4 regions of the Dorea sp. ICN-14282 genome follow, and region 4 is predicted to be linked to each of the others. Evidence: predicted binding sites of a transcription regulator. Region 4 holds the regulator's gene; each other region holds the start of a gene.
What was found. Region 4 encodes HrcA, which represses chaperone genes, less so after heat shock. Its sites were predicted from a motif close to TGTTAGCACTCNNNNNNNNNGAGTGCTAACA; they were not measured.

Region 1 (4,578 bases), on a different contig from region 4:
CGTTGGATTTCTCTGCTCTAACTGGGTAATAAATGCAGAATCAATGTTATGATTCAAGATCACTGCGTCCTTGCTCTGGTTACGGAACAGGTTAATATACTGGCTCTGCTGAACCTCATCCGTAACATAATAGATCGTAGTCTTGATCTCTTCCACCTTATTATCATCTGGATTCTCGGCATTTTCACCCTGATGATCATTTGGCTCTACGGTTTCTCCGCCATTTTCCTCGATACAGTCTTTCAGCGTCAGATACTTAGAATCCAAATTCTTGAACAGGATTGCATCTTTCATCTTATCGCAAAACTTTTCATCTTTTAAGCAGCCGAATTTGATGAATGGACTGATATTATCCCAATATTTCTCATATTCTTCCCGTTTGGTCTTACACATACCAGACAATTTATCGGAAACTTTCTTTGCAATATAATCTGCAATCTTTGTCACAAATCCATCGTTCTGAAGCGCACTTCTTGATACGTTCAATGGAAGATCCGGACAGTCAATGACACCCTTTAATACCATCAGGAACTCAGGAATCACTTCCTTAATATTGTCTGCGATAAATACTTGATTGTTATATAATTTGATCGTTCCCTCAATGGAATCATATTCTGTGTTGATTCTTGGGAAGTACAGGATTCCCTTCAGGTTAAATGGATAATCCATATTCAGATGAATCCAGAATAATGGCTCCTTGTAGTCTAAGAATACCTTGCGGTAGAATTCCTGATAATCTTCATCACTGCACTCATTCGGGTGTTTTGCCCACAGTGGATGAACGTCGCTGATAGATACCGGGCGCTTCTTAATCTTCACCTTTTCCTTGGCAGGAGAAACTTCTACCATCTCTTTTTCGCCATTTTCATTTTCTTTTTCTTCCATCTTGGCATCTTCGTGGATGTGCTCGATCACCTCGTCATCCTCTTTTAAATCTGCCTCGTCGATGGTCTCGTACTCCGGCTCTGCATTCGCATTACTTAAGAAAATCTCTACAGGCATGAAGGAACAATATTTCTCCAATACCTCTCGAACACGGTATTCATTCGCAAATTCAATGCTGTCCTCATTCAGATACAGGGTAATCTCCGTACCTACCCCTTCTTTGGTTCCATCCTCCATCTCATACTCGGTACCCCCGTTGCTGACCCAGTGTACCGCTGTCGCTCCATCTTTATAAGACAGGGTGTCAATATGAACCTCATCTGCTACCATAAATGCAGAGTAGAATCCCAGTCCAAAGTGACCGATCATATCGTCTTCTGTTGTTTTATCTTTATATTTCTCCAAAAACTGTGTTGCGCCGGAAAATGCAATCTGTGTAATATATTCTTCAACCTCATCCGCAGTCATTCCCAATCCGGTATCAATAAATTTCAATGTCTTTTCTTCCGGATTTACTACAACCTGAATGGATGCTTTATAATCGTCCGGAATCTGATACTCTCCCATCATATCCAGTTTCTTCAACTTGGTAATCGCATCACATCCATTGGAAATCATCTCACGAATAAAGATGTCATGATCGGAATACACCCATTTCTTAATAATTGGAAATATATTCTCGCTACTGATTGATAAACTACCCTTTTTTGCTGCCATATTTATCACTCCTATTTTTATATTAAGGCGAACCTTCCGCCTTTTTATCTAATGGATATGATAATACGCGTCCGCCTAAAAGTCAACACAAAATTAGCACTCTTTATCAAAGAGTGCTAATAATTGAATGAAAACTATAAAATTTTTATAAACTCTATTCGATGCTCTTTAAGGACTCTACCATATCAATCTTCTTCAGCTTAAAGTACATGACTCCATTTACAATCAACGAAAATGCAATGGTAAACAACAAACTGTACAAATAACTCGGCGGATTGATATTTCTTCCAAACATTGCTGCATCTACCTCTACCGTCTGAATAATGAAAAGATGCAGAATCCTTCCAAGTCCAGCTCCTACCAGCGCACCGATGAAAGTCAGCAGAATATTCTCCCGGTATACATATGCACCAACTTCCTTATCATAAAAGCCCAAAACCTTCAGTGTCGCCAGTTCTCTCTGCCGCTCTGCTATATTAATATTGTTCAGATTATAGAGCACCACAAAGGCCAGCATTCCCGCTGAAATAATGAGCACCACAATCACCAGATTCAAGCTCTTTAACATCTCATTTAACTGCTTCTCAATCTCATGCATATAGCTGACACTAAGTACCTCATCCCTTGCTAAGATATCCTCGCCCGCCTTCTCAAGCTCCTCTTTTGTACAGGAATCCTTTGCCGCGAACAACAGGCAGTTATACTCAGGGATTCTTCCATAGACCTTCTCATAGCATGCAGGCGTAAAGTAAATATAATGTCCCATATAGTTTTCACAGATGGCCGTTACCTTCACTTTGGGATTTCCTGCCGCCTCATCCTTAATCTCGATCTTTTGACCCGCTTCCACGTTAAGAAGCTTCGCCGTTTTTTCACTTAAAATTACGCCTTCGTCCGTCAATTCATAAGCTTTCTTCGTTCTCCGATCTCGGAAATTCACGTATTTCTCTACCTCTCCCGGATCCGCAAATACACACTGGTACGCATCTCGTTCTTTCTCACCATGCTTCAGTGTTACATTCATCATTGTTGCGTTCATAAAACGACTGACATCCGGGTCTTTGGAAAGGGACTTCTCCAGTTCGGCTTCTTCTGCTTCTGTCAAATCTTCTTCCGGGAAAATACTTCCGTCATAGGTCTGAATCTGTGCATACTGAAGGTCTGCAATCTCAAAAATGGAATCTCGAAGTCCAAATCCAACCAGCATCAGCGCCATACAGCCGCCAATTCCAAAAATCGTCATAAAGAACCGCTTTTTATATCGCATCAAGTTGCGTACTGTTGATTTCCAGATGAAGCTTAAATGTTTCCAGATAAATCCAACTCTCTCTAACAGCACCCTTTTCCCGTTCTTAGGCGCCGGCGGACGCATCAGCACTGCTGGCTGCGCTCCCATTTCCCGATAACAAGACAACATTGTCGCTCCTAACGTACACGCAATTGCCACAAAGGAGGCCGCCAACGCATATCCCACATGATACGGTACTAATATTTCCGGAATATGGTGATACATAATTCCATAGGCATAGATAATGATATAAGGAAGAACCTTCTCTCCTACGAGAACACCGATCACACTTCCTCCTGCTGATGCCAGCAGAGCATAACCCAAATACTTAGACGCAATCGTAAATTTCCCATATCCCAGTGCCTTCATGGTTCCGATCTGCGTTCTCTGTTCTTCCACCATACGAGTCATACTAGTCAAGCTTATCAGCGCTGCCACCAAAAAGAAGATCACCGGAAACACCTTTCCGATCGCCCGCATTCTGTCTGCATTCTCCCCATATCCTGCGAATTCCGGAAGGGAACTGCGATCGGTAAGATACCATTTAGGAAGTTCAATCTTCTGAACTTCCGCCTCTGAATCAGCAATCTTTTGTTCCCCTTCTGCAAGCTCTTCCTCTGCCTTTATGCGCCCTTCCTCCGCTTTTCTCTTCGCTTCCGAAAGCTCTTCCTGAGACGCCAAAAGCTCTGTCTCCCCAGATGCCAGTTCCTTTTCCTTACTTCCAAGCTCTGCATATCCCGCCTGAATCTGACTCTGGCCGGATTGAATCTGACTGTACGCCGTCGCAAGCTGAGCCTGCGATGCATCCAATGCCGCTTTCACTCCTGCAAGCTGCGCCGACGCCGCGTCTAATTCCTGCTGCCCAGCTGTCACTTTTGCATTTAACGTGTTATATCCGTTCTGGGCTTCAGTAATCGCTCCCTCTAACGTACTTTCCTGCATCCGCAAGCCTTCCAGAAGCTTTTCTTCATCTGAAGTAAGAGTCCCGGAAGCTTCTTTTTCCTCCAGAGGCCTTATTGCTTCCTGTACACCGGACAACTGTCCCTGCAGCGTCTGAATCCGTCCCTCCAGCTCCGTCACCTGTGCTCTTGCCGCCTCCAAAAGCGGCTCCGTCTCCGCTTTCTTTTGCAAAAAAGCGGCCTCTGCCTGATCATACGCGGTCTTTCCATTACTCCATTCCAGTATACCCGCGTCATACTGCGCCTTTGCTTCTTTTATCTCCTGCTGCTTTGCCTCCAGCGTCGATCGGGCAGCGGTAATCTGACTCTTTCCGCTTTGAATCTCCGCTCCCGCCGCTGCAATCTGGCTTTCCCCGCTTGCAATCTGCGCCTCGGCATCTGCAAGAGTTGTCTCTGCTTCTGTTCTTCCGGCCTCCAGTTCCTCCTTCGCCTCCGTGATGGCCTCATTGACTTCATCCACCAATTCCTGCCTGCGAATCTGTCCCCGCTCTTTCGTAATGGCTTCTACTTTCTCCATTACCTCCTCTACCCGCTCATCATAAGCATCGGTGTAAGCAGTCAGTTCTCTGGCTTCCTCTACTTGAAGATAGGCTTCTGTATAAACCTCTAGTACAAACGTACTATCCGGCACCACCAAAAAGCCATCTATGCTTCCAGTTCCAATCGTGGTACTGCCTCTGCCAAAAGAAATATAGCAGGGACTGTTCCCAAGTCCCACTACCGTTAACT
Region 2 (4,578 bases), 840 kb from region 4:
TTTGATCACGTATCTGCGTACCGATTCTACCCGTGTTTCTGATGAGGCAGAGATAAGTGTACGTGATTATATTGGAAAAGCATATGGAGAAGAATTTGTAGCGGCGGGCGAGAGTAGAAGTGGAAGCGGCAAGAAGATTATTCAAGATGCTCACGAGGCGATCCGTCCGACAGATGTGACGCGAACACCGGCATCGGTAAAGGATTCCCTTTCCAGAGATCAGTTCCGCCTGTATCAGCTGGTATGGAAGCGTTTTTTGGCAAGCCGGATGCAGCCGGCCAGATATGAGACGACATCCGTAAAGATTGCGGCTGGTTCCTACCGGTTTACAGTAGCAGCTTCCAAGATTATATTTGAAGGCTTCCGAACGGTTTATGTGGAGGCGGGAGAAGAGAAGGAATCTGGAAATGTTCTGTTAAAGGGATTGGATATGGATTCCAAACTCACCAAAGAAAGTTTTGATTCCAAGCAGCATTTTACACAACCGCCGGCGCATTATACGGAGGCGGCACTTGTCAAGACTTTGGAGGAACTGGGGATTGGACGTCCAAGTACGTATGCTCCGACGATTTCCACCATTATCGCAAGACGATATGTGGCAAAAGAAAATAAAAACCTTTATTTGACGGAAATCGGCGAAGTGGTAAACAATATTATGAAACAGTCCTTCCCGAGTATTGTAGATGTGAATTTTACCGCAAATATGGAAAGCCTTTTGGATGGTGTGGCCGAGGGTCAGGTAAAGTGGAAGACGATTATTGAGAACTTTTATCCAGATTTGATGCAGGCAGTAGAGATGGCGGAAAAAGAGCTGGAAGAAGTTAAGATTGAAGACGAGGTGACTGATGTCATCTGTGATCAATGTGGACGCAATATGGTGATCAAGTACGGACCCCATGGAAAGTTCCTGGCCTGTCCGGGATTTCCGGAGTGCAGAAATACCAAGCCATATCTGGAGAAGATCGGAGTGGCTTGTCCGGTATGTGGCAAAGACGTGGTGGTTCGCAAGACGAAGAAGGGTAGAAAGTACTATGGATGCGAAGATAATCCGGAATGTGAATTTATGTCCTGGCAGAAGCCATCTGTTAAGAAGTGTCCAAAATGTGGAAGTTACATGGTAGAAAAAGGAAATAAGCTGCTGTGTTCAGATGAACAGTGCGGTTATGTAGAAAATAAATAAAAGAGAAAGAATATTTTGAAAATTCATTGAATGTTGATGAATTATATGTTAATATAACATTCAAGAATGGAGGAATTTCAATGAGCGTGCAATTATTAGACAAAACAAGAAAAATCAACAAATTACTGCACAATAACAATTCCAGCAAGGTTGTGTTCAATGATATCTGCGAGGTGCTGACAGAGATTTTGAACTCTAATGTGCTGGTGGTTAGTAAGAAAGGAAAAGTGCTTGGCGGCAGCAAGTGCAGCGATGTGCCGTACATTACAGAGTTAATTGAGCGGGAAGTGGGAAAACATATTGATGAGATGCTGAATGAGCGTCTTCTTAGTATTCTCTCCACAAAAGAAAATGTCAATCTTGAAACACTCGGATTTTCAGCGGATGCAGTGCGGGGATATCAGGCCATTATTACGCCGATTGATATTGCGGGAGAACGTCTTGGAACCCTGTTCCTTTATAAATCCGGAGAGATGTATGAGATTGATGATATTATCTTAAGCGAGTACGGAACGACGGTTGTCGGTTTGGAAATGCTTCGCTCCGTTAATGAAGAAAGTGCAGAGGAGACAAGAAAAGAGCATATTGTTCAGTCTGCAATTAGTACTTTGTCCTATTCGGAATTGGAAGCAATCATCCATATTTTTGATGAGTTGGATGGAACAGAGGGAATTCTGGTGGCAAGTAAGATCGCAGACAGGGTAGGAATTACAAGGTCTGTGATTGTAAATGCACTGCGTAAATTTGAAAGTGCTGGCGTAATTGAGTCCCGTTCTTCTGGTATGAAGGGAACTTATATTAAGGTCGTAAACGATTACGTGTTTACCGAACTGGAGCATATTAAGGCAGAACGCATAAAGTAAAGAGCGCAGAGAAGGAAAGATGGCTATGTATGAAGAGTGCCAGGCAGAAGTCCGGATGCAGCGGATGATTCTGAAAGATGGCTATTATGATGAAACGACCTATTATTGTAGTGTAATCACGTATAATCCAGAGGAAGAAGACATATATTTATTGTCAGGGGAGGCAAAGCTTCCGGTATTTTCTCTGGACGGGATCTATGAATGCAGGATTCATACACAGGAAGGAGAGGTTTCCTGTGTGGGAGTTATTGAAGAACGGTATTGGAACAAATTGGGCAATGTCATAAGAGTTCATGTCAAAAATGGATTTTATAAAAATCTTGTAAACTAAATAGAAAGTCTGTTGACAAAATACAGAGAGAGTGCTATTTTATATCTAGAATCTTTTAGCACTCTCTTTTTGTGAGTGCTAATAATCCAGAGGTTATTATTTAAGGAGGAATAAATATGAAATTAGTACCATTGGGAGACAGAGTCGTATTGAAACAGTTAGTAGCAGAAGAGACTACAAAATCCGGAATTGTAATTCCTGGACAGTCCAAAGAAAAACCGCAGCAGGCAGAAGTAGTAGCTGTTGGCCCAGGTGGAACAGTTGATGGCAAAGAAGTAAAGATGAACGTGACAGAAGGCCAGACCGTTATTTATTCTAAATATGCAGGAACGACCGTTGAAATTGAAGACGAAGAATACATTATCGTAAAACAGGATGATATCTTGGCAGTATGCGAATAGAAGAAAGATTTCGGGAAAAGAGTAGCAGATTGGATAGAATATAGTTAGGAGGCAGATTATCATGGCAAAAGAAATTAAATATGGGGCAGAGGCAAGAAGTGCGTTGGAAGCTGGAGTCAATCAGCTTGCAGATACAGTAAGAGTAACGCTTGGACCAAAGGGACGTAATGTGGTTCTTGATAAATCTTTCGGAGCTCCTTTGATCACCAATGATGGTGTGACAATTGCAAAAGAAATTGAGTTGGAAGATGCATTTGAAAATATGGGTGCTCAGCTGATCAAAGAAGTGGCATCTAAGACCAACGATGTGGCAGGTGACGGAACAACAACCGCAACAGTTTTGGCACAGTCTATGGTACATGAAGGAATGAAGAACCTAGCAGCAGGAGCGAATCCGATCATTCTTCGCAAGGGTATGAGAAAGGCAACAGAAAAAGCAGTAGAGGCAATTGCGGGAATGTCCAGTAAAGTAAATGGAAAAGATCAGATCGCAAAGGTTGCTGCAATTTCAGCAGGAGACGTAGAAGTTGGAGAAATGGTTGCAGATGCAATGGAAAAAGTATCTAACGACGGTGTTATTACAATTGAAGAGTCCAAGACGATGAAGACGGAACTGGATCTGGTAGAAGGTATGCAGTTTGACCGCGGATATGTATCTGCATATATGGCTACTGACATGGATAAGATGGAAGCGGTTTTGGATGATCCATACATTTTGATTACAGATAAGAAAATTTCCAATATTCAGGAAATTCTGCCTCTGTTAGAGCAGGTAGTACAGTCAGGTGCAAAACTTCTGATCATTGCAGAGGATGTCGAGGGAGAGGCGCTGACTACTCTGATCGTGAATAAACTGCGCGGAACATTTAATGTAGTGGCTGTAAAAGCTCCTGGATACGGTGACAGAAGAAAAGAAATGCTGAAAGATATCGCAATTTTAACAGGTGGTCAGGTAGTATCTGATGAATTGGGAATGGATTTAAAAGAGACAACACTGGATCAGCTTGGACGTGCAAAATCTGTGAAGGTTCAGAAAGAAAATACGGTCATTGTAGACGGTATGGGAGACAAGAAAGAGATTTCTGACCGTGTAGCTCAGATTAAAGCACAGATTGAGGAGACAACATCTGATTTTGACAGAGAAAAATTACAGGAAAGACTTGCAAAATTAGCAGGTGGTGTTGCTGTGATTCGTGTAGGAGCAGCTACAGAGACTGAGATGAAAGAAGCAAAACTTCGTATGGAAGATGCGCTGAATGCGACAAGAGCAGCAGTAGAGGAAGGAATCATCGCCGGAGGCGGATCTGCTTATATTCATGTTGCAAAAGAGGTTGCAAAACTGGCAGAGACACTGGATGGAGATGAGAAGACAGGTGCGAAGGTTGTATTAAAAGCACTGGAAGCTCCGCTGTTCCACATTGCTGCAAATGCAGGACTGGAAGGCTCCGTTATTATTAACAAAGTAAAAGAATCTCCAGTGGGAACCGGATTTGATGCCTTGACGGAGAACTATGTAGACATGGTAGAATATGGTATCCTGGATCCTGCAAAGGTAACAAGAAGTGCATTGCAGAACGCAACAAGTGTAGCATCTACACTGTTGACAACAGAGTCTGTTGTTGCAAACATTAAAGAAGATGCACCGGCTATGCCGGCAGGTGGAGCAGGAATGGGAATGATGTAATAGAGCATTTGAGTTGATCCTGCAGATACAATTCTAAAGAATTTGAAAACTCCTCGAAAGAGGAGTTTTCTTTTAGTTGAAATGTGGTATAATGAGAATCACATTGGTATGAAAGAATT
Region 3 (4,578 bases), on a different contig from region 4:
TCTCTGAATCAGGGAGAGGATCGTCTGGCGCTTAGTTGTATTATGAAGATTGATGAGAAAGGGCGGGTGGTGGACCATGAGATTGCCGAGACGGTGATCCGGGTAGATCAGAGAATGTCTTATACCAGTGTGAAGAAGATTCTGGAAGATCATGATCCAAAGGAGACGAAGAAGTATCAGGAACTGGTGCCGATGTTCGAGGAAATGAGCCGACTGTCGAAGATTTTACGGGAGCACCGAAGAATAAGGGGATCCATCGATTTTGATTTTCCGGAGACGAAGATGATTCTGGATGAGAAGGGACGTCCGCTGGAGCTTCAACCCTATGAACGCAATGTGGCAACACGGATGATTGAAGATTTTATGCTGCTTGCAAATGAGACGGTGGCGGAGGATTATTACTGGCAGGAACTGCCGTTTGTCTACCGTACCCATGAGGCTCCGGACGAAGAAAAAATCCGTACGCTGGCGACATTTATCAATAACTTTGGCTATTCTATGCATGTGGGAGCGAATGAGGTGCGTCCGAAAGAGATCCAGAAACTCCTTGCAAAAGTAGAAGGAAGCCCACAGGAAGCGATGATCAGTAGACTGGCGCTTCGGTCTATGAAGCAGGCAAAGTATACGCCGGAGAACAGCGGACACTTTGGGCTTGCAGCGGCGTATTATACGCATTTTACTTCCCCAATCAGAAGATATCCGGATCTTCAGATTCATCGAATTATTAAAGATAATATTCGGGGAAGGATGCAGGAAGAAAAGATTGTGCACTATGATAAGATTCTGCCGGAGGTGACGAAGCACGCAAGCGAGATGGAGAGGCGCGCAGAAGAGGCAGAAAGAGAGACGGTGAAGCTGAAAAAAGTAGAATATATGCAGCAGCATTTAGGCGAGATCTTCGAGGGGGTTATCTCTAGCATTACCAAGTGGGGGATGTATGTAGAGCTGCCCAATACGGTAGAGGGACTGGTGCATGTGGCAAATATGCGGGATGATCATTATGAGTATGATGAAAATCGATATGAACTGATAGGAGCACATACGAATAAAGTATATAAGCTGGGGCAAAGAATTTGGATACAGGTAACTGGCGCAGATCGGCTGCTTCGCACGATTGATTTTGAGATTGCAGAGGAAGGGGAAGAGGAAGATGGCAAAGAGTAATGGGAAAATGATAGCAAATAATAAGAAAGCGTACCATGATTATTTTATTCTTGATACCTATGAGACGGGCATTGCCCTTAGCGGGACAGAGGTAAAATCTCTTCGTATGGGGAAATGCAGTATCAAGGAGTCCTTTATCCGTGTAGAGAATGGAGAAGTGTACATTTATGGAATGCATATCAGCCCATACGAAAAAGGAAATATTTTCAACAAAGACCCTCTGCGGGTCAGAAAACTTCTTCTGCATAAGCAGGAGATCAATAAACTGATCGGCAAGACGAAGGAAAAGGGAATGGCAATCGTCCCTTTGAAGGTGTATTTTAAAGGAAGCTTGGTGAAGGTAGAGATTGGTCTCGCAAAAGGAAAGAAGTTATATGATAAGCGCCAGGATATTGCGAAGAAGGATCAGAAACGAGAGGCGCAGAGGGACTTTAAAGTAAGAAACTTAAGTGTATAAGCGATGGAAGAAGTAAGAATACGGTTGGAATGTTGAAAGGGCTGTGGAAAGGAGATACATATGGTACCTGTAAAAAAAGAGGAATTAAGGAAGTTGGTTACACAGACTACTGTGGAGATTTATGAGGAATTGACGCCTCAGTTGATTCAGCTGATTGATCAGACGAAGCATGATGAATCCCTGACAGAGGCTCAGAAGCAGGATGAGATTTCCCTTCATATGATGGGGTATGTGAAATCCTGTACTAATGAGATTATCATAGAGGTTTTGGCAGAAATACTGGGGCTTGAAGATTAGAAAGCTCGGTCAAAAGACATAGAAGAAGGACTTCTCATATAGAGAGGTCCTTTTGTGATTTTATGTCTGTATAAGGAAGGGGGAGAATTCTCCCCCGATAGTAGAATGGGAGTCAAATCCCGTTATGGTGAAGATTACTCAATGGTAATCAGCTTTGGCTGTTCTTCCTGTTTTTCAACTTCTTTCGGGAAACAAAGCTTTAAAACTCCGTCTGAGAAAGAGGCCTTGATATCTTCCTGGGTTAAATCATCGCCTACATAGAAGCTTCTGTTGCAAGTGCCGGTATAGCGTTCTTTGTGTACGCAGTTTCCTTTGCTGTCCTTTTCTTCTTTGGTCTCATTCTTGTGAGCAGTGATCGTTAGGTAACCATCCTTTAAGTCTGCTTTGATATCAGCTTTGTTATATCCTGGAAGTTCCATCTCTACCAGGTAGTTTCTATCCTTTTCGTGGATATCCGTCTTCATAATCTGGGAAGATGAACGGTCGTAAGAACGTGTGAAGAACGGGTCGTTGAACATGTCATCAAATAAATTATTAAATCCTCTGTTTGCAAGTAACATAAGTCATTCCTCCTTAAAAAATGTATCTATGTGAATTGTTTTATTTGTTATATATATTATATAACACTTATTGTTAGCAAAGTCAACACGTGAGTGCTAAAAAATAAAAATTTTTTTATGCCGCGGGTCAGGCGGCATTTCCGTGATGGCTTTGATGACAGAGCTGTTCATATTCTTTGAGCTTCTGTCTGGCTTCCGGCGTCAGGTATTTTGGCACCTGAATTTGCACGGTGACGTACTGATCTCCGAGGATAGAAGGATTCTTCATAGAGACGATACCTTTTCCTTTTAGGCGGATCTGGCAGCCGGACTGAATACCCGCATGAATTTTACAGATCACGTCGCCATGGATGGTCTGTACCCTTGCTTCTCCGCCGAAGACTGCGGTAGTGTAGGGGATCTGGAGCGTTGTGTAGAGGTCCGTTCCCTTTCGCTCATAGCCAGATTTGGAGCCCGCGGTTATATGAAGAAGCAGATCGCCATTTTCATCTCCGCCGGTTCCAAGGGAGCCTTTTCCACGAAGCCGGATGGTATTTCCGGTGTCGATTCCGGCAGGGATATGAACCTTCAGTGATTGAGCTTGACTATTATCATCGGTAAGTGTAATGATTTTGTCACCGCCAAATGCAGCTTCTTCAAAGGTTATGTGAAGGTTGGCCTGAATATCAGCCCCCTTTCTGGCGAAGGCTCGACCGTTCTGTTGCCTCTTCTGGTAGAAGAAATTGCCAAAGATGTCTCCGAAGATATCATCCATATTTCCATTTTCAAAATGATATTCGTAGAAACCGTTGTTCCCGGAGCTGTTCGCTTGTTCGGTGGATGAGTTTCCATCGAAGGCAGCGTGACCGAATTGATCGTAGAGCTTCCTTTTTTCGGGATCGCTTAAGATGGAATAGGCCTCGGTTATCTCTTTAAATTTTTGTTCAGCCCTTGTGTTCCCAGCATTGGTATCCGGGTGGTACTGCTTGGCCAACCGTCGATACGCTTTTTTGATAGTTGCATCATCAGCAGTCTTTGAAATTCCAAGTGTATTATAATAATCTTCTTTTTGTGACATAGAGCTCACCTCCTAGCAGTAAATCTTTGTTTTTAAATTGTAATAACTGTTCTATAAGAAATATAACACTTGGAAAAATAGGAGTCAAGAGAAGAAGAAAAAATAGACGGATAACTTGACAAAGGTGGCAGGCATTCCTATAATAGGAGTTACCCTTGAAAAAGAGATTCAGGGCTTGTACTGGTTTCGACGGGGGTCTGGAAGTTGGAGAAGCCATCCGTAGCGGGACACTACGTTAAAAGTTTCAATTAAATATAAACGCAGACAATAGAGAATTAGCGTACGCAGCCTAATTAGGCCGCAGTCGGCCCCGGATTATCCGCTGTTCGGGTTACCGGCTTCAAACAGGCGGAGCACTTCGTTCTCAAAGCTTTGAGAGGATGGAAGAATTTATGAAGCTACTGAAATCCGTAACCTGTCGTTAGGTGACGGATGGAGGGAATGTTAATATAGCGACTGTGATGGGAGATGCTCTGGTGGATGGGCTTTCGGACGCGGGTTCAACTCCCGCCAGGTCCATTTCTGAATGGAAGAAGTTAAAGAACGCTGTAAACAGAAGGTTTACAGCGTTCTTTTTGTCTGCGAATCTGAAAGGACAGGATCTTTACAGATATTTATTCGATTTTAATGTTCGGTGTTTCCAGCAGACGAATGACATCGGGAAATGAAAATCTTGCAGCTTTCATCTGATTGTTGTGGATATCTATGACATACCCCTTTGCGTCACGAAAGTCTGCTTTTTGGAGATTGCACTTGAAGAACTGTGTGCCTTCCAGGCGGTAGTTCTTGAAATCGCTGTCTAATAGTTGCTTTTTTATAAAAAGCAAATTCTCTTGACATATAGTGAGTATGTGATAAACTACAGGTATTAAATGAAAGGGCACGATTGTGTAGGGTGAGAAGATGATTATTAGATAATTTATTTTAAGTGAAACGCAAAATATGATAAGAATGCTGCATTAGTGGCTTTGTTTGTGTACGCTTAAATAAGTTGTCTTTCGTCAAATTACTTATCCAAATGGACAGGTGCTCTATACCCTTTT
Region 4 (4,578 bases):
CGAAAGTCCGATTAAAGTCAGGATGGAATCAGCCTGGGATTCATCTGTTACCCCCTGCAGTTTGCATTGGGTGATTAGATTCTCTCTGGCAGTCATGCCCGGATAGAGCGCAGGTGATTCGATGACGGTTCCAATCTGCTTTCTTCCTTCCAGAAGATTAGAACTGCCAAATAGAAGAAGGTTACCGTCGCTTGGAGCGGCAAGACCGGTAATCATACGGATTAAAGTTGTCTTTCCGGCTCCGTTCTTCCCGATAAAACCATAAATATCTCCTTCGTGTATCGTCATGGACAGATTGTCTACAACGGTTCGGTGACCATAGCGCTTGGTCAGATGATTCGTTCTTAAAATAACACTCATAGGTTACCTCCTGTATTATTGTTCTGTTGTATTATTTAGTTGATACAATCATATAACTGGAAGATTTATTTGTCAAGAGGAAATTTGGGCAGAGGAAAGTGATTTCAGACTTTCCTTTTGCGCGGCAAAGGGGTATAATGAGACACAGAAGAACGAGGCGGAAGTGAATCCGGCCTAGAATGCGTGTTACAGGAGGGAACCCAAATGAAAGTATACGATACGGTAAACAAAGAAGAAGTGGAAGTAGAGGGGACAAAGGGACTGATTGAGCTGATGAGAAACGGCCGTCAGGTGGATCTCTATTTGAAGGAGAAAAAGTCTGATGAAGACGGATATCTTACATGGGATGTGGAACATTGGTCCAGTATCGATGTGAAAAGATTTATTCGCTGCTATTCTCTGGAAGGCAAAGTATTAGGAGAGTCCACAGGTCATAATATCTACGATCTTGAGAATGAGTTTAAATCAGAAGAGGCACAGAAGGTAGAATTAAGCTAAAAAATAAGAAAAGAGAAGGCTCTGTATCTGAGAAAAAGGTACAGGGTCTTTTTTATAGAAAGACAAAGACGGATAGCATTTAAATGGTGGGTTAAATTGATAAAATTTGTATAAACACGGTTGACAAATGAAAAACGTAGTGCTACATTAATAATCGAAAGATGTTAGCACTCAAAATAAAAGAGTGCTAATAACCTACAAAAGCCGAAAGGAGGAGGATTGATGGTATCAGAACAAAGTCTTGGCGATCGGAAGTTAAAGATTCTTCATGCGATTATTCAGACTTATTTAGAGACCGGAGAGCCGGTTGGTTCCAGAACGATCTCCAAGTATACAGATTTGAATTTGAGTTCTGCAACGATCCGTAATGAGATGGCCGACTTAGAAGAGATGGGATATATCATTCAGCCTCATACGTCGGCGGGACGTATCCCTTCGGACAAGGGCTATCGGTTGTATGTTGATATGCTGATGCAGGAGAAAGAACAGGAGCTTAGCGAGATGCAGGAGCAGATGCTCCAGAAGGTAGACAAGATGGAACAGCTGTTAAAGCAGGCGGCGCGTGTGCTGGCTAACAGTACGAATTATGCGACTATGGTATCAACACCGATGGTCAATGCCAACAAGCTGAAATTCATCCAGCTTTCCATGGTGGATGCAGAGCAGGTGATTGCGGTCATCGTGCTGGACGGCAATGTGATTAAGAATAAGATTATTAATATTGCAGAGCCAATCAGCAATGAAAACCTGTTAAAGCTGAATATGCTTCTGAATACAACACTGACCGGGATGCCGATTGAAGAGATTAATCTGGGTTTGATTGCCAGATTAAAGGAACAGGCCGGTATTCACAGTGAGGTGGTTGGAAATGTACTTGATGCAGTGGCAGACGCGATACAGGTTGATGAAGATATGCAGATTTACACCAGCGGCGCGACGAATATTTTCAAATATCCGGAGCTTTCCGATAAGCAGAGCGCCCAGGAGATCATCAGTGCATTTGAGGAAAAACAGCAGCTTACAGAGCTGGTAACACAGACCCTTTCGCAGGAGGACAATACAGGAATTCAGGTTTATATCGGAAATGAGACGCCGGTTCAGACCATGAAAGACTGCAGCGTAGTGACCGCAACCTATGAACTGGGAGACGGCATGAAGGGAACCATCGGAATTATCGGGCCGAAGCGAATGGATTATGAACATGTATTAAAGTCTATGAAGCGTCTTCAGAATGAACTGGATCAGATGTTTCATAAGAAAGAATAAAGAAAGGTGGATGTACCCTTGGAAAACAATCAGGAAAAAAGCCAGGAGGAAATGGTAAAAGAAGCTGTGGAAGAAGCAAAAAAAGCAGCCGAAGCGTCAGGAGCTCCTTCCGAGGATGAGAAAGCGGCAGATGAAGTTGCTTCTGAAGACGCAGAAAATACCGAAGATACCGAAGAAGGCCAAAAAGAGACGGAAGATTCCAAAGAGTCCGGCAAAAAACTGTTTGGCAAAAAGAATAAGAAAGATAAAAAAGATGAGAAGATCGAGGAACTGACGGATCGACTTACCCGTCAGATGGCAGAGTTTGATAACTTCCGCAAGCGTACGGAGAAAGAAAAATCTCATATGTACGAAGTAGGTGCGAAAGATATCATAGATAAGATCCTTCCAGTCGTTGATAACTTTGAACGCGGACTGGGTGCAGTCGGGGAAGAGGAAAAGGAAAATCCTTTCGTTCAGGGAATGGAGATGGTGTATAAACAGCTGATGACGACATTGGAAGAGGTTGGAGTAAAACCGATCGAGGCAGTCGGGAAAGAATTTGACCCGGAATTTCACAATGCAGTGATGCACGTGGAAGACGAGAACTTTGGTGAGAATATTGTCACAGAGGAGTTCCAGAAAGGGTACGCCTACCGTGACTCTATTGTGAGACACAGTATGGTAAAGGTAGCAAACTAAATTTCCAAAACAGTAGTATATGGAACAATAGTATAAAATAGGAGGAAAACATCATGGGTAAAATCATAGGTATTGACTTAGGAACCACAAATAGTTGTGTAGCCGTTATGGAAGGTGGACAGCCGACCGTAATCGCAAATACAGAAGGTGCAAGAACGACACCATCTGTTGTAGCATTTACAAAGACCGGAGAGCGTCTAGTAGGAGAGCCTGCAAAACGTCAGGCAGTTACGAACGCAGAGAGAACCATTTCTTCTATTAAAAGAGAGATGGGTTCTGATTTCAGAGTAACAATTGATGATAAGAAATATTCCCCACAGGAAATTTCTGCAATGACACTTCAGAAGTTAAAGGCAGATGCAGAAGCTTACTTGGGAGAGAAAGTAACAGAAGCAGTTATTACAGTACCGGCTTACTTTAACGACGCTCAGCGTCAGGCAACCAAGGATGCAGGTAAGATCGCAGGTCTTGATGTAAAGCGTATCATCAATGAGCCTACAGCAGCAGCGCTTGCATATGGACTGGATAATGAGAAAGAGCAGAAGATCATGGTATACGACTTGGGTGGAGGTACCTTCGACGTATCTGTTATCGAAATTGGAGATGGTGTTATCGAAGTATTATCTACAGCAGGTAATAACAAACTTGGTGGAGATGACTTTGACCAGAAGATTACAGATTACATGATCGCAGAGTTTAAAAAACAGGAAGGTGTAGACTTGTCTACTGATAAGATGGCTCTTCAGAGATTAAGAGAAGCAGCAGAGAAAGCGAAAAAAGAACTTTCTTCCGCAACTACAACGAACATTAACCTTCCATTCATCACTGCAACAGCAGAAGGTCCAAAACATTTTGATATGAACCTTACGAGAGCAAAATTTGATGAACTGACACATGATCTGGTATTAAAGACATCTGAGCCTGTAACAAGAGCGCTTTCTGATGCTGGAATTACAGCTTCCGAGCTTGGTCAGGTACTTTTGGTTGGAGGATCTACACGTATTCCGGCAGTACAGGAAGAAGTAAAACGTCTTACTGGAAAAGAGCCAAGTAAGTCTCTGAATCCAGACGAGTGTGTGGCTCTTGGAGCATCTGTTCAGGGAGGAAAACTGGCAGGAGATGCAGGAGCAGGCGATATCCTTCTTCTTGATGTTACACCACTTTCTCTGTCTATTGAGACAATGGGCGGTGTTGCTACAAGATTGATTGAAAGAAATACAACAATTCCGACAAAGAAGAGCCAGATCTTCTCTACGGCAGCTGATAATCAGACAGCAGTAGATATCAACGTAGTACAGGGTGAGAGACAGTTCGCAAGAGACAACAAGTCCCTCGGACAGTTCAGACTGGATGGAATTGCACCAGCTCCACGTGGAGTACCGCAGATCGAAGTAACCTTCGATATCGATGCAAACGGTATTGTAAACGTATCTGCAAAAGACCTTGGAACAGGAAAAGAACAGCATATTACGATTACTGCAGGTTCTAATATGTCTGATGAAGATATCGATAAAGCAGTAAAAGAAGCAGCAGCATTTGAAGCGCAGGATAAGAAGCGTAAAGAGGGAATTGATGCTAAGAATGAAGCGGACGCTATGGTGTTCCAGACAGAAAAAGCGCTCGGCGAAGTAGGCGATAAGCTTGACGGAGCTGATAAGGCAGCTGTAGAAGCAGACTGTAAGGCATTGAAAGAGCTGTTGGAAAAAGTAAACATGGAAAGCATGACGGATGCAGAGATTGCAGAGATCAAAGCTGGAAAAGAGAAATTAACAG

Region 1: a site for HrcA is predicted at 1,694-1,724, ahead of htpG (molecular chaperone HtpG). Genes of this name have one in related genera too.
Region 2: a site for HrcA is predicted at 2,428-2,458, ahead of WKT00_RS04810 (co-chaperone GroES). Genes of this name have one in related genera too.
Region 3: a site for HrcA is predicted at 2,550-2,580, ahead of WKT00_RS08875 (Hsp20/alpha crystallin family protein). Genes of this name have one in related genera too.

What each region holds. Positions count from the first base shown of each region.
Region 1 is NZ_JBBKBH010000002.1:79,051-83,628, forward strand. Features, by position in the region: gene htpG (molecular chaperone HtpG) at 1-1,602, opposite strand, end outside; gene WKT00_RS05660 (FtsX-like permease family protein) at 1,757-4,578, opposite strand, start outside.
Region 2 is NZ_JBBKBH010000001.1:1,028,507-1,033,084, reverse strand. Features, by position in the region: gene topA (type I DNA topoisomerase) at 1-1,180, shown strand, start outside; gene codY (GTP-sensing pleiotropic transcriptional regulator CodY) at 1,261-2,043, shown strand; gene WKT00_RS04815 (hypothetical protein) at 2,063-2,374, shown strand; gene WKT00_RS04810 (co-chaperone GroES) at 2,491-2,775, shown strand; gene groL (chaperonin GroEL) at 2,837-4,459, shown strand.
Region 3 is NZ_JBBKBH010000003.1:58,671-63,248, reverse strand. Features, by position in the region: gene rnr (ribonuclease R) at 1-1,164, shown strand, start outside; gene smpB (SsrA-binding protein SmpB) at 1,151-1,621, shown strand; gene WKT00_RS08880 (hypothetical protein) at 1,682-1,918, shown strand; gene WKT00_RS08875 (Hsp20/alpha crystallin family protein) at 2,053-2,478, opposite strand; gene WKT00_RS08870 (DnaJ C-terminal domain-containing protein) at 2,606-3,535, opposite strand; RNA gene ssrA (transfer-messenger RNA) at 3,707-4,057, shown strand.
Region 4 is NZ_JBBKBH010000001.1:187,169-191,746, forward strand. Features, by position in the region: gene WKT00_RS00860 (ABC transporter ATP-binding protein) at 1-360, opposite strand, end outside; gene WKT00_RS00865 (hypothetical protein) at 565-858, shown strand; gene hrcA (heat-inducible transcriptional repressor HrcA) at 1,081-2,124, shown strand; gene grpE (nucleotide exchange factor GrpE) at 2,176-2,805, shown strand; gene dnaK (molecular chaperone DnaK) at 2,859-4,578, shown strand, end outside.